2 regions of the Cupriavidus sp. GW822-FHT06G04 genome follow, and region 2 is predicted to be linked to the other one. Evidence: riboswitches for the same ligand, from Rfam matches in the RefSeq annotation. Region 2 holds a riboswitch; the other holds the start of a gene.

Region 1 (7,660 bases), on a different contig from region 2:
TCATGCGACACCTTCATACGATATTTTTCTCAGTCAGACACCGGGAAAACCCTGATCGGTGCGCGCGATTGTCCCACAACGCGAACAATGATGAAGCCCATGTCCACAGCATGGCTATTTCAGCAGCATGACAGCGAGATGACGTTTGCCGATTTTTGTCTCGTATGCACCACTCATGCATATCGGGAAAGCCATGATTGAGAATCGGTCTCATTTGCCTCTAGCATCCACACGTCGCCCGATCAGGGGCTTTTTGCTGGAGTTGGCATGAACAAGACCACCGCATTTGCCGCATTGGCCATCGTGGCCGCAGGCGGAACGTTTTCCACTGCTGCACTGGCCGGCGCCAACTGCGAAAAACATCCCAAGTCGGAATGGATCTCGGAGGCCGACGCCAAGGCAAAAATCGAAGCCCAGGGCTACAACATCAAGAAGTTCAAGATCGACGGCAATTGCTACGAGATCTACGGCACCACCAAGGACGGCAAGAAAGCCGAGATCTACTTCGATACCAAGACGCTCGACATCGTCAAATCCGAAATCGGGAAGTAGGCATGGGCGTTCCGGCTGCAGACGCGCGCGGCTGGGTCCGTGTCTGGGATCCGGTGGTGCGCATTACGCACTGGGGCGTGGCCGCCATCGTGTGCTATGACCTGATCGACGATTCGGGCGGGCCGTGGCACCGCTATGTCGGCTATGTTGCAGCCGGGCTCGTGCTGGCGCGCATCGCGTGGGGTTTCGTGGGTAGCGAGCACGCGCGCTTTGGCGCGTGGCTGCCGCGTCCCGCTGGCGTGCTCGCCTATGGCCGCGCATTGATGCAAGGCCGTGCGCCGCGCTTTGTCAGCCACACGCCGCTGGGCGCCGTGACGATGCTGGCGATGTGGGCGCTGATCCTGGCCCTGGCGGTCACCGGCTGGATGTCGCGCCTGGACCCGTTCTGGGGTGAAGACTGGCCCATCGACATCCATCGCTGGCTGTCCAACGCGCTGCTCGGGCTGGTTCTGCTGCACATCGCGGCCGCTATCGCCATGAGCATCAAGGGCCGCGAAAATCTCGTCGCCGCCATGCTGACGGGCCGCAAGCGGCGCGGCAGCGAACTTCCGCCGCAGCGCTGAGCCATCAAAGCGACGCACCAGACGACTCACGAAACGATCGCCGAACGATCCTGTCCGCATCGCCATGATCCGGGGCGCGCAACGGGCGTACCATGTGCCGACCGCCGATGCCCCGCCCTGTGCGGCACCGGCTTGTGCCCCCTACGCAATCGGAGAATGGCAATGAAAATCCTGATGGTGCTGACCTCTCACGACCAGCTCGGCAATACCGGCAAGAAGACGGGATTCTGGCTGGAAGAGTTTGCCGCGCCCTACTACGTGTTCAAGGATGCGGGCGTCCAGATAACGCTGGCATCGCCCAAGGGCGGCCAGCCGCCGATCGATCCGAAGAGCGACGATCCGGGCGCGCAGACCGATGCGACGCGTCGCTTCCAGGCCGACGCCGAAGCGCGCCGCGAACTGGCGTCGACAAGGACGCTCGACCAGGTCGATGTTGGCGATTTCGACGCCGTGTTTTATCCGGGCGGCCACGGCCCACTGTGGGATCTCGCCGAAGACAAGCGGTCGATCGCGTTGATCGAGGCATTCGACCGCGCCGGCAAGCCGGTCGGGGCGGTATGCCATGCGCCCGGCGTGCTGCGTCACGTGAAAGGCGCCGATGGGCAGCCGCTGGTCAAGGGCCGCAACGTCACCGGCTTCACCAATTCCGAAGAAGAGGCCGTGCAATTGACCAACGTGGTGCCGTTTCTGGTGGAAGACATGCTCAAGCAGCATGGCGCGAATTTCTCGCGGACCGACGATTGGGGCAGCTACGCGATCACCGATGGGAAACTGGTCACGGGCCAGAATCCCGCATCGTCGGAAGCGGCCGCGCATGCATTGTTGAAACTGCTGGGCAAGTAAGCACGCCGGGTGCCGGCGCGGATGCCGCGTGATCGCGGCGCGGTTCGGGTGTGAGCGCGGCGTTGGCGCAACAGCCAGCGCACCGCCAAACACACGATCGCATAGCCGAATCGCCAAAAGCTGTGGCATAGTTGCCGCCATTGAATGCGCGATATCGGGAGAGCCCGTGCCAGCCGCCTGGCAGGTACGGCGCCGAAGGAGCAACCGCCCCGGAAACTCTCAGGCAAACGGACCGGTATCGCTATTGCACTCTGAAGAACTGCCGGCGCGCACGTCCGCCGGCGGTACCGAAGGAGCAAGCGGTGCGCGGCTACCCGCCGGGCATGGCGAAATCTCTCAGGTCAAGGACAGAGGGGGCGTCCACGACAGCGCATGGTGCGCCGTGGACTGCCATCCCATGACGTCCTGAAAGACCTTTCCATGAAAACCATTGCAGTAATTGGCGGCGGAATTACCGGCGTCACGACCGCTTACGCGCTGGCCCGGCGCGGTTTCTCCGTCACGCTGTTCGAACGCCACCGCTATGCGGCGATGGAGACGTCGTTTGCCAATGGCGGCCAGTTGTCGGCGTCGAATGCGGAAGTCTGGACGCACTGGTCGACGCTCGTTAAAGGCATCAAATGGATGCTGCGCAACGATGCCCCGCTGCTGGTGAATCCGCGCCCGTCATGGCACAAGCTGAGCTGGTTCGGCGAGTTCATCGCATCGATCCCGCACTATCGTGCCAACACAATCGAAACCGCGCGTCTGGCCATCGCCGCGCGTCAGCATCTGTTCGACTGGGCGCAGGCCGAAGGCATCGACTTCGACCTGAAGCGACGCGGCATCCTGCATATTTACCGCAACAAGGCCGGGTTCGATCATGCCGGCCGCGTATCGGCGCTGCTGGCCGAAGGCGGACTGGAACGCCGGGCGGTCACGCCCGACGAAATGCGCGCGATCGAGCCAACACTGGCGGGGCGCTATTACGGCGGCTACTACACCGAGAGCGACGCCACCGGCGACATCCACAAGTTCACCACCGGCCTGGCCGCGGCCATCGACCGGCATGGCGTAGAGACGCTGTACAACCAGGACGTGCGCAGCGTATCCACCACGGGTCGCCGCGCGACAGTGATAACGGCGCAGGACGGCCTGCCGGCCTCGCGTGAATTCGACGGCGTGGTGGTGTGCGCGGGCGTGGGCAGCCGCGCCTTTGCCCGGCAGTTGGGCGATCGCGTGAACATCTATCCGGTCAAGGGCTATTCGATCACGGTGAACCTGACCGACGCGCAAAGCCAGGCGGGTGCGCCGACCGTAAGCCTGCTGGACGACGAAACCAAGCTTGTGACGAGCCGGCTCGGCGCGGACCGCTTCCGCGTGGCTGGCACCGCCGAGTTCAACGGCGTCAATCGCGACATCCGCGCAGACCGGATTCGTCCGCTGATCGACTGGGTGCATCAGTGTTTCCCCGGCGTCAGCACGCGCAGCGTGGTGCCATGGGCGGGCCTGCGACCGATGATGCCGAACATGATGCCGCGCGTGGGCCGCGGGCATGCCGCCAATGTGTTCTACAACACCGGGCACGGGCATCTGGGCTGGACATTGTCGGCGGTCACCGCCGAAATGGTCGGCGATGTGGTGCGGCAGTCGGTTGCGCCGGAGGCGCGCGTAACGATGGGGAACCTGGCGGTGGGACGGCGTTAGGCCCACCCGTGCGCGACCCCGGGATTGCGCCAGCAGGCGCAATCCTTTCGAGTCCCCGCGGCAAGTCCGCAGGGACTTCCCTTTCTGGGCCGGAAATGAAAAAGCCCTGCTCGTTGAGCAGGGCTTTCGAATTGGTGCCCAGAAGAGGACTCGGTCACCCATGCGCGACCCCGGGATTGCGCCAGCAGGCGCAATCCTTTCGAGTCCTCGCGGGAAGTCCGCAGGGACTTCCCTTTCTGGGCCAAGAAATGAAAAAGCCCTGCTCGTTGAGCAGGGCTTTCGAATTGGTGCCCAGAAGAGGACTCGAACCTCCACAGTGTTGCCACCGCTAGGACCTGAACCTAGTGCGTCTACCAATTCCGCCATCTGGGCTTCGTCTCGCAGCATGGCTGCTGCGATGCGAGCGCCGAATTCTACAGAAGCCTTTGGAATTTGCAAGCGCTTTGTTGCGGCGATTCGCGTTAGTTGCTTTGCAAGCCCAGATAGACACTGCCGTCGATCACGTAGCGATTGCGGCCGGCGCGTTTGGCGCGGTACATCGCGCTGTCAGCGCGGTGCAGCAGCGGCTCCAGGCGCGGGGCTTCCGGCACGTCGCATACCGCGCCCACGCTGATCGTGACCAGCGGCTGCACCGGCGTGCCGTTGTGCGGAATGCCCAGGTCGCGTACGGCGGCCACCATGTTGCGCGCCACGCGGCGCGTCTCGTCAAGATCGGAATCCGGCAGTATCACGGCGAATTCCTCGCCGCCCAGCCGCGCGCAGAACTGCTCGCCGCGCAGCACGCCCGTCAGTGCCTCGGCCACCTTGCGCAGGCATTCGTCGCCAACCGGATGACCATAGAGATCGTTGTATTGCTTGAAGAGATCGACATCGAGGATCAGCAGGCCCACTTCCTTGCCAAGTTCGTGAGCGCGCGCCACCACGTCGAGCGAGGCGCGCTGGAAGAAGCGGCGGTTCGGAATATTCGTCAGCGCGTCGATGTCGAGATCGGCCTGCACGCGCGACAGTTGCTCCTCGGTTTCGCCAAGCTGGGTGGCCAGCGCGCGCTCGCGCGATTGATAGCGGCGGATGTCGCGCATGAACACCAGCATGCCGATTTCCTTGCCGTCCATCCGGCACACCGGCTCGGCGGTGAGTTCAAGGCCGGCGCGTTCCACGATATGGGGATTGGCATCGCCGGCCGCGGTCAGCACTTCGTCCCACTCGGGCGGACAAAGCTGGCCGCGCCGGATCTCGGGCAGCAGGCGCACCGCGGCGGGATTGAATTCGACGATGCGCCCGCCCGCGCCCAGAATCACGCAGCCCTCGCGGATCGTGTCGAACACGCGCAGCCGCGCATAGTGGCCGATGTCATCCAGATGCGTGCGCAGCGCGCACAGCCAGACCAGCACCGCCATCAGCGAAAACGTGGCCGGCGTGAGATCGCCCCCGAGCGGGCCCGTCCAGCGATACAGGTAGGCGATATGCGCCATCAGCGGCAGCATCAGTCCGGCCACCAGCACATTGCGTCCGCGCCGGGACAGCGCCGCATTGGGAACATCGGCGGTGAGCAAAAAATACAAGCTCAGCGCCAGCAGCGCGTAAACCCAGCCCGCGGCGACCGTATAGCCGATGCCATGCCGGAACACCGCCCCGGGCGACACGCCGCGCGGCATCAGCTCGATCGACGTCCAGATCAGGTGATGGTGTTCGTTTGTAAATACCAGCAGCAGCGTCAGTACTGCTGCCAGCACGGGCACGCACAGCAACGACCACGGCACCACGTAGCGCGGCCGGCTGACGTGGACCATCGCCACCAGCCAGCCGATCGGCACGGCGACGATGCCCAGGTACTGGAACTTTGCCCAGAAAATGCGTCCGGCCAGCGTGGTCTCGCTGATTTCCAGCAGTCGGCCGCCGCTCCAGATCGCCACGCCCGCGGACAGCACCAGAAATGCGCGCACCGTGGGATCGTCCCGCCGTGGCCATGCGGCGACGGCCATGCCCACACTGCAAACGACGGCAATGGTCAGGCAAAGGACGAGAGGATACGATGGCATGGAAATTGACCGGAGCGAATGACAGCCCCGGGGCACTGCGGAGCGGCTCATTATAGGCTGGCGCCGTCGCGCCCAGAACGCGTGCACGCCGCCACGCGCGGTACAAGCGCCGATTCACTGCCGCTGTGTCGCCATCGTCCAACAACCATCTTTCCGGAAACCTGCGTGCCTTTCATTCTGCTTGGCCTGGCGCTGATCGGCGCCTTCATCTACGGCCTGGTCCGGCTCTATCAGCGCGTGGCCGGCGCGTTTGGCGTGCTGGCCGGCACCGTTGCGGTGCTGGCGATTCTGGCGGTGCTGAGCGCGCTGTTCCTGGCGTGGCTGCGGCGTTATCGCGCAATCCATGGCCGACGCCTCCACGGCGAGCGCGTGGTGATGGTGTCGGGCGAATGGGGTAGCCTGCGGCTCGATGCCGAGCGCAAGAACGGCGTACTGCAGATGGATGGCCAGCGCGAAGTGCTGATCTTTGCCGACATCGCCGACGCTCAGCCGCAAGCGCGCCAGGGGCGCTGGCATGTGATGCTCTCCTTGCGGCACCATCGGCAGGCCGAATTCGCGATCCCGATGCCCGATCGCGCTACCGCCGCACGCTGGCAGAAAATCCTCCGGCTCGCGGCGGCGCAAAAGCTGTAGGCGCGCAGCCGCGCAGGCGGCAAGGGCCACGCGAAAGGCACGCCCTGCGCTGCACGGCATCGCGCGCCACCTTGCGCCGCGTCTTCAGCGCGGGAACGGCGCGCCCATTGGCTTAAGCCGGATCCCGGGCGCCAGGCGCGTCCACGGCAAGTCGGCCGGATCGGCAGTCATCGGACCGGGCGCCTTGGCCACCAGCACCGCATGCGCAATGCCCTGGAAATCGGCACGGAAGTGCACCGAACTCTTGTTCACCAGGATTTTCATCGCCTCCGGCTCCACGCCGCCGACGCGATACAGGTTTCGGTCCAGCATCTGCGCCTTGCCGCCGCTGACCACCACCTGCACGCCGTCGATGCCGAGCAGCGCCACCGGCCCGACATCGGCCAGCATGCCGTGCATCATCGGACCGCCAAAGCGGCACACGCCATCGGACAGTTTCAGCACTTCGAAGCGTGCCTGCAGCGGTTCGTCGCCCGCAACGCCGCTGACGCCGCCGAGCGCCACGTCGATCACCGCCCCCACCCCGGCGCGATGCGCGGCGGCGGCCACAGCCGGGTCCCAGATCAGTCCGATGGCCGCCTGCTGCGCGCCGTTGCGCAGCAGCGCGCGCAACATGCCCATCGTGTTGGAATCCCCGCCGGCGCCGGGATTGTCCTGCGTATCGGCGATGACCACGGGCTGCGTGGCGTCCTGCGCCATGCGCATGGCCTCGCGCACCGCTTCATCGGGCGACAGGAACGGCACTTCCCATGCCGCTTCCTCGGCCAGCATGCGGTCGTACAGCGCCTGCACCGCCGCGTTCACGGCATCCGCGTCCTGGCCATAGCCCCAGATCACCGGCCCGCATTCAGGAAAATCGGCTGCGGGAAATCCGGGCGCGAACGACAGCGACGCCACGCCGTCGCGCTCGAGCGAGTCCAGCTGCGCGTACATGCCGCGCGCCGGTTCCAGCATGGTGCACATGCCGTTGATGGGAATCAGGAACGGCAGCCGGCGCGCCGCGCGATGCCACGGTGCGCCGGCGCCGAGCCGCGCCTGCAGCAGCGCCGCCGCACGTTCGCCGGTATCCGCCATGTCGACGTGCGGGTAGGTGCGATACGCCACCAGCGCGTCAGCCGCATCGAGCATGGCCTGCGTGACGTTGGCGTGCAGGTCGAGCGACGCCACCATCGGCACATGCTGACCGATCACCTCGCGCAGGCGCGCCAGCAGCGTGCCCTCGCCATCGTCGGCATGCTCGGCCACCATCGCGCCGTGCAGGTCGAGATAGATCGCGTCGAAGCCGCCTGCGCGCGCCGCTGCCACGATCTCTCCGGCGATCCGTTCGAACGCGTCTTCGGTGAC
Region 2 (7,660 bases):
GCGCGCGGTCAGCATGATCACCGGAAGGTCGCTGCTATCGCGAATCTCGCGGCACAACGTCAGGCCGTTTTCTCCCGGGAGCGACAGGTCCAGGATGAGCAGGTCGTAATCGTGCTGCGTCATGGCGGTGCGCATGGCGGCGCCGCCGTCCGCGCCGTCGGCTTCCATGCCGAACGTGGCGAGATATTCGGCCAGCATGGTGCGGATCTGGGGATCGTCGTCGACAACCAGGAGGCGGATGGGCAGAGCGGGAGACAGATCCATGATGAGAGCGCAGTGCGGGTGTGGCCGCGGGGGCAAACCAGACGAAAAGCCAGGCAGCGCCGGTCGGCGCCGGACACTGTCAGGAGCGCCAATTTACCAGCTTGCTTCTTACAGGCGATGCCGGTTTTGTATCAATCCTGATACGTGCGGTATTCGCCATGCGGGCGGGCGACGCATAAGAAAAAAACGCCCCCGGTGCTGCCGCAGCCGGGAGCGTTCAACAGGGAAGAAGCCGGGCCAGCATGCTCGCCCAGCTACACCGCCACCGAAGGGTAGGCGCGGTGTGGCGCAAGAAACGTCGAGACGTTTCGCGCGACGCCAATCCTATTGAGCTTGATGCCCGGAATCTTGTCGGGCTTGTATCAGGCGCCACCCGTGGCGGGCTTGCCGAGCAGCGCCTTCAGCCCGGCCAGCCGGTCCTTCGGGCTCATCGCCGGCGTCTGGTCCTGCGGCGCGGGGCCGTCTTCGAGCTTCATTTCGGCGATGAAGCGCGACGGCTCGCACGAATAGGTCTCCCGCGCGCGCTTGCGTTTCTTGCACCACGTGATCTGCAGGCTGCGCTGGGCCCGCGTGATGCCGACGTACATCAGGCGGCGCTCTTCCTCGATCTTGTCGTCGCCCATCTCTTCGTCTTCGCGCGCGTGAGGCAGGATGCCCTCCTCCACGCCAACCAGAAATACGTGCGGATATTCGAGGCCCTTGGACGCATGCAGCGTCGACAGCCGCACCGCGTCGGGGTCTTCCTCGCGGCCTTCGAGCATGCTCATCAGCGCCACGGTCTGCGTCAGTTCGAGCAGGTTCTTGCCCTCGTCGGCAAAGCCATCGGCGTTGTCGAAGCCGGTGGCCTCGCCCTCGCCGTCCGGCTCCGGGCGCGTGCCCTTGCGCTTGAGCCAGTCGAGAAATTCCAGCGTGTTGGTCCAGCGCGATTGCGCCTGGCGTTCGTCGAAGGTGTCGTACAGGTACGCCTCGTAGTGGATGCCTTCCATCAGGTCGTCGAGTACCACGGTGGCAGGGTCGCGCGCGGCGCGATCGGCCAGCCGCACCATCGATTCGCAAAACACGCGCAGCGGTTCCAGCTGGCGCGGCTGCAGCTTGGCCTCGATGCCGCCCATCATCGCCGCTTCGAACAGCGACACCTTGGCCTGTCCTGCAAACGTGCCCAAGGCTTCCAGCGTGGTGTTACCCACGCCGCGGCGCGGGGTGGTGATGGCACGGATGAACGCGGGATCGTCGTCGGGATTGGCAATCAGGCGCAGATAGGCGCAGATGTCCTTGATTTCCGCCTTGTCGAAGAAACTCTGGCCGCCCGACAACACATACGGAATCCGCTCGCGGCGCAAAATCTGTTCGAACAGGCGCGCCTGGTGATTGCCGCGATAGAGAATCGCGTAGTCGCGAAACTGCGCGCGGCGTTCGAACTTGTGCGCCGACAGGCGAAACACCACCGATTCCGCCTCGTGCTCCTCGTCGTTCATCGGATGCACGGCGATCGGATCGCCCATGCCGTGCTCGGACCACAGTTTCTTGTCGAACAGTTTCGGATTGTTGGCGATCACCGCGTTGGCCGCTTCCAGGATGCGCACCGTGGAGCGGTAGTTCTGTTCGAGCTTGATGACCTTGAGGTCCGGGAAATCGGTTTGCAGCAGGCGCAGGTTATCGAGCGTGGCGCCACGCCAGCCATAGATGGCCTGGTCATCGTCGCCCACGGCCGTGAAGGCCGCCGCGCGCAGATGCGATCCGCCGGCCAGCAGCTTGAGCAACTGATACTGGCACGCGTTGGTGTCCTGGTATTCGTCGACCAGGAAATAGCGCAGCCGGTTCTGCCATTTCAGACGCACCGCCTCGTCACGCGCGAACAACTCGGCCGGCAGGCGGATCAGGTCGTCGAAATCAACCGCCTGGTAAGCGTGCAGCGTCGCCACGTAGTTGCGATACACCATCGCGGCCTGGTGCTCGTCGGCATCGGCGGCCTGTGCCAGCGCGGTTTCGGGATCGACCATGCCGTTCTTCCACAGCGAAATCGTGCTTTGCACGCGGCGGATCAACTTCTTGTCGGTGGTGCCAAGCTGCTCCTGCACCAGGCCGAAACAGTCGTCCGAATCCATGATGGAAAACTGCGGCTTCAACCCGACATGCTCGGCTTCCATGCGCAAGATTTGCACGCCGAGCGAGTGAAACGTACAAACGGTGAGCTGCTTGAGCGGAATGCGCTTACCTTCCCGCGTGATCTTGCCCTCCATGAGCTTCGCGATACGCTCCTGCATCTCTTTCGCCGCTTTGTTGGTGAACGTGACGGCGGCGATATGGCGCGGCTCGAACCCCTTGTCCTCGATAAGGTGCGCAATTTTCTGCGTGATCACGCGCGTCTTGCCCGAGCCGGCGCCCGCCAGCACAAGGCAGGGGCCATCCAGATAGCGCACAGCTTCGGATTGCGCGGCGTTCAGTCCGTGGGTCATGGGGCGGGAAATCGAAACAGGCGGGATGACGAAAGATGCACGCGCGAAAGACCGCGCGGCGGAGGCGAGGATGTTAACACGCGGCTACGGTGTCGGGCGGCGTCCGACAGGAGGCGTTTCAGGCAGGTAACAATCGTAAATCGGGCTCGGTTGGGGCATGGAGATTGCCTCTTACCTGTCACGACCGCGCGGTTTTGCGCGTTGCGCGACCGGCGCGGCGGACACTCAACACATCGCAAACGATGGCATTCGATGAAAAGAAGGAGCCCAACATGAAGACGCTTCGCACCCTTTCGAAAGTCGCCCTGATCGGCGCAACGCTTGTGACCTTTGCCGGCTGTGCGGACATGACGCCCAAGCAGCGCAACACCGCGATCGGTGCGGGCGCAGGTGCGCTGGGCGGCGCGGTCCTGACCGACGGCAGCGCGCTCGGCACGCTCGGCGGCGCGGCCGTGGGCGGCGTGGTGGGTAACGTGGTGACCAAGGACCGCCGCTGATAGCCCTGCGCGGCGCACGGACGGGACCGGCATCTCCGTTGTCAGGGGCCGTTTGACAAAGGTAGGACGGTCCCGTACATTCTCGCGCATCCGGCCGGGAGAGCGCGCAGCGACTGCGCCGCCGAAGGGGAACCACCCGAAAACTCTCAGGCACCATGGACCGACCGGATCGGCATGCAACATGCACACAATGCATGCCGCACTCTGGAGAGCGACATCCGCCACGGCGTCACGCCTGGTGAGCATGTCCACCGAAGGGGCGCACGAAGCCAAGGCTTCGTAATCTCTCAGGTATCGAGGACAGAGGGGTCATCCGCCGCACCGGATCGTTCGCACTTTTGTGCGGCCGAGCGCTGCGGCGGATGACCCTTTTTCGTTTTCGAAACCGCCTCCGAGGATATCCATGACGCTCCAGGCCACGCCCCTCAATGCCATCCACCGCGCACTTGGCGCCCGCATGGTCGACTTCGGCGGCTGGGACATGCCGGTCAACTACGGTTCGCAGATCGAGGAACACAACGCCGTACGCGCCGACGCCGGCATGTTCGACGTCTCGCACATGTGCGTGGTCGACCTGACCGGTGCCAACACCCGCACATTCCTGCGCGGCCTGCTGGCCAACAATGTGGACAAGCTGCAAACGCCGGGCAAGGCGCTGTATTCGTGCATGCTCGACGAAAAAGGCGGCGTGATCGACGACCTGATCGTCTACTTCTTCGCCGAAGACCATTTCCGTCTGGTCGTCAACGCCAGCACCGCCATCGGCGACATCGAGTGGATCCAGTCGCGCAACGTGGCCACCGACGCCCGCGTGACGATCACACCGCGACGCGGTGACGTGGCGCCGGCCAGCGTCGGCAAGCTCGCCATCGTGGCGGTGCAGGGCCCGAATGCGCGCGCCAAGGTCTACCAGGCTTTCCCTTCCACGCAACCTGCCGACGCCCTGAAGCCGTTCAACGCGCTGGTCGTGCAAGACCCCGAAATGGGCGAACTGATGATCGCGCGCACCGGTTACACCGGCGAGGATGGCTTCGAACTGGTGGTGCCCGCGGAGAATGTGGCGGGCATCTGGGAAAAGCTGTCGGCCGCGGGCGTGCGCCCGGCTGGCCTGGGCGCACGCGACACGCTGCGCCTGGAAGCCGGCATGAACCTGTACGGCCAGGACATGGATATCCACACCTCTCCGCTCGACGCCGGGCTGGCGTGGACCGTCGATCTGGCGAGCGAGCGCGATTTCGTAGGCAAATCGGCACTGCTGGCCAGCGGCCAGTGCAAGACCTTCGCCGGGCTGATCCTGCGCGACAAGGGCGGCGTGCTGCGCGCGCACCAGAAAGTGATCACCGCGGCCGGCCCCGGGGAAATCACCAGCGGCACCTTCAGCCCGTCGCTGCAGCAATCGATCGCCTTTGCCAGCCTGCCCAAGGACGTTGCGCCCGGCACCGACGTACAAGTAGAAATCCGCGACCGCAAACTGACCGCGACTGTGGTTAAACTGCCGTTTGTGCGCAATGGCAAGGCACTCGTGAGCTGAGGCATCGGCCCCGCTTCACATCCAACGGTCGCCCTTTCACCCGCGCTGCGCGAGCCCTTTGGCAGCGGCCGGGTGCCGGAAACAAGAATCACACTGCATTGACGGAGAACCTCATGAATTTCCCCGCTGACCTGAAATACACCGAGTCGCACGAATGGGTGCGCGTTGAAGCCGACGGCACGCTGACCATCGGCATTACCGATCACGCGCAGGATGCGCTGGGCGACATCGTCTTCCTGGAACTGCCCGAGGTAGGCAAGTCGGTGGGCGCCGGCGACGCACTGGCCGTGGTCGAGTCCGTCAAGGCGGCCTCCGACATCTATGCCCCGGTGGCCGGCGAAGTCATCGCCACCAACGACGCCGCGTCGGCCTCGCCCGAATCGGTCAATGCCAACGCCTTCGACGCATGGCTGTTCAAGCTCAAGCCGGCCAACGCCGACGACGTGAACGGCCTGATGAACGTCGACGCCTACAAGGCCAGCGTCGGCGCCTGACACCCCGACGGTTTGATGCCCCGCGCGGCGGTCCGGCCGACCACCGGCCGCCGCGCCCCCCCGAGATTCTTGCCATGAACGCCCCGCTTCCCATGAACGCTGCCGCACAAGGTGCACGGCCCACGCTGGCCGAACTGGAGGCGCGCGACGCCTTCGCTTCCCGTCATATCGGCCCGGACGCCGCCGAACAGCAACACATGCTCAAGGTGCTTGGCTACGACAGCCGCGAGGCGCTGATCGACGCCGTGGTGCCCGCCGCCATCCGCCGCCGCGACGGCATGTCGCTCGGCGAATTCACCGCCCCGCTGACCGAGGAAGCCGCGCTGGCCAAGCTGCGCGGCCTGGCCGGCAAGAATCGCGTGCTCAAGAGCTTTATCGGCCAGGGCTACTACAACACGATCACGCCGGGCGTGGTGCTGCGCAACATCTTCGAGAATCCCGCCTGGTACACCGCGTACACGCCGTACCAGCCTGAAATCTCGCAGGGCCGCCTGGAAGCGATGTTGAACTTCCAGCAGATGATCACGGACCTGACCGGCCTCGATATCGCCAACGCCTCGATGCTGGACGAAGGCACCGCGGCCGCGGAAGCCATGACGCTGCTGCAGCGCGTGAACAAGCATGCGTCGAACACGTTCTACGTGGCGGACGACGTGCTGCCGCAGACGCTGGAAGTGATCCGCACACGCGCGCTGCCGCTGGGCATCGAGGTCAAGGTTGGCGCCGCCGTGGACGCCGCACAGGCCAACGCGTTCGGCGTGCTGCTGCAATACCCGGGCGTCAACGGCGACGTGGCCGACTATCGCGCGATTGCCGACGCCGTGCACGCCGCGGGCGGCCTGGTGGTGGCAGCCGCCGACCTGCTGGCGCTCACGCTGATCGCCGCGCCCGGCGAATGGGGTGCGGACGTCGCCGTCGGCAACTCGCAGCGCTTTGGCGTGCCGCTGGGCTTCGGCGGTCCGCATGCGGGTTACATGGCCGTGAAGGACGATTTCAAGCGATCGATGCCGGGCCGTCTGGTGGGCGTGACGATCGACGCGCAAGGCAACAAGGCGTATCGCCTGGCGCTGCAGACGCGCGAGCAGCATATCCGCCGCGAGAAGGCCACGTCGAACATCTGCACGGCGCAGGTTCTTCTGGCCGTGATGGCGTCGATGTACGCGGTCTACCATGGCCCGCAGGGCCTCAAGCGCATTGCGCAGCGCGTGCATCGCCTGACCGCCACGCTGGCGGCCGGCCTGAAGACGCTGGGCCACGCCCCGCTGAACGACACCTACTTCGACACGCTGACGCTGGAGACCGGCTTCAACACCGAGGCGTTCCACGCGGCCGCCACGGCGCGCGGCATCAACCTGCGCCACGCGGGCGCCACGCGCATCGGCATCTCGCTCGATGAAACCGCATCGCGCGACGACGTCATCGCGTTGTGGGAAATCTTCGCGCACGGCAAGCCCACGCCCGACTTCGACAAGACCGAGGCCTCGGTCGCCGATGGCTTCCCGGCCGCGCTGGCGCGCCAGAGCGCATACCTGACGCACCCGGTGTTCAACACGCATCATGCCGAGCACGAGATGCTGCGCTATCTGCGCTCCCTGGCCGACAAGGACCTGGCGCTGGACCGCACGATGATTCCGCTGGGTTCCTGCACGATGAAGCTCAACGCCACCAGCGAGATGATTCCGGTGACGTGGCCCGAGTTCAGCAACATCCATCCGTTCGCGCCGCTGGACCAGACCGTCGGCTATCGCGAAATGATCGACCAGTTGGAAGCCATGCTGTGCGCCGCCACCGGCTATGCCGCGGTGAGCCTGCAGCCGAACGCCGGCTCGCAGGGCGAATACGCCGGCCTGCTGATCATCCATGCGTATCACGCCAGCCGCGGCGAAAGCCATCGCGACATCTGCCTGATTCCGTCGTCGGCCCACGGCACCAATCCGGCGTCGGCGCAGATGGCCGGCATGAAGGTGGTGGTGGTGGCGTGCGACGAGAACGGTAACGTCGATCTCGAAGACCTCGCCCGCAAGGCCGAGCAGCACAGCAAGAACCTCGCCGCGATCATGATCACGTACCCGTCCACGCATGGCGTGTTCGAACAGGGCGTGCAGCAGATCTGCGACATCGTGCACAGGCACGGCGGCCAGGTCTATGTCGACGGCGCAAACATGAACGCGATGGTCGGCGTGGCCGCGCCGGGACAATTCGGCGGCGACGTCTCGCACCTGAACCTGCACAAGACGTTCTGCATTCCGCATGGCGGCGGCGGTCCGGGTGTCGGTCCGGTGGCGGTCGGCGCGCATCTGGCCGATTTCCTGCCGAACCAGGACAGCGTCGGCTATCGTCGCGACGACAACGGCATTGGCGGCGTATCGGCCGCGCCGTTCGGCTCGGCCAGCATCCTGCCGATCTCCTGGATGTACA

What was found. Region 2 has a riboswitch for glycine ahead of gcvT (glycine cleavage system aminomethyltransferase GcvT). Riboswitches for the same ligand answer to the same signal wherever they lie in the genome.
Region 1: it holds a riboswitch for glycine, as region 2 does, so the genes downstream of both, AC1RKI_RS21685 (D-amino acid dehydrogenase) here and gcvT (glycine cleavage system aminomethyltransferase GcvT) in region 2, are expected to answer to the same signal.

The regions. Positions count from the first base shown of each region.
Region 1 is NZ_JBXALD010000010.1:87,871-95,530, forward strand. Features, by position in the region: gene AC1RKI_RS21665 (LysR family transcriptional regulator) at 1-4, opposite strand, end outside; gene AC1RKI_RS21670 (PepSY domain-containing protein) at 268-552, shown strand; gene AC1RKI_RS21675 (cytochrome b/b6 domain-containing protein) at 555-1,115, shown strand; gene AC1RKI_RS21680 (type 1 glutamine amidotransferase domain-containing protein) at 1,278-1,958, shown strand; glycine riboswitch at 2,104-2,203, shown strand; gene AC1RKI_RS21685 (D-amino acid dehydrogenase) at 2,379-3,644, shown strand; tRNA gene AC1RKI_RS21690 (tRNA-Leu) at 3,930-4,016, opposite strand; gene AC1RKI_RS21695 (GGDEF domain-containing protein) at 4,106-5,683, opposite strand; gene AC1RKI_RS21700 (hypothetical protein) at 5,849-6,316, shown strand; gene AC1RKI_RS21705 (M81 family metallopeptidase) at 6,401-7,660, opposite strand, start outside.
Region 2 is NZ_JBXALD010000014.1:46,774-54,433, reverse strand. Features, by position in the region: gene AC1RKI_RS25815 (response regulator) at 1-264, opposite strand, end outside; gene AC1RKI_RS25810 (UvrD-helicase domain-containing protein) at 627-2,720, opposite strand; gene AC1RKI_RS25805 (YMGG-like glycine zipper-containing protein) at 2,993-3,217, shown strand; glycine riboswitch at 3,303-3,390, shown strand; glycine riboswitch at 3,412-3,531, shown strand; gene gcvT (glycine cleavage system aminomethyltransferase GcvT) at 3,621-4,748, shown strand; gene gcvH (glycine cleavage system protein GcvH) at 4,862-5,242, shown strand; gene gcvP (aminomethyl-transferring glycine dehydrogenase) at 5,317-7,660, shown strand, end outside.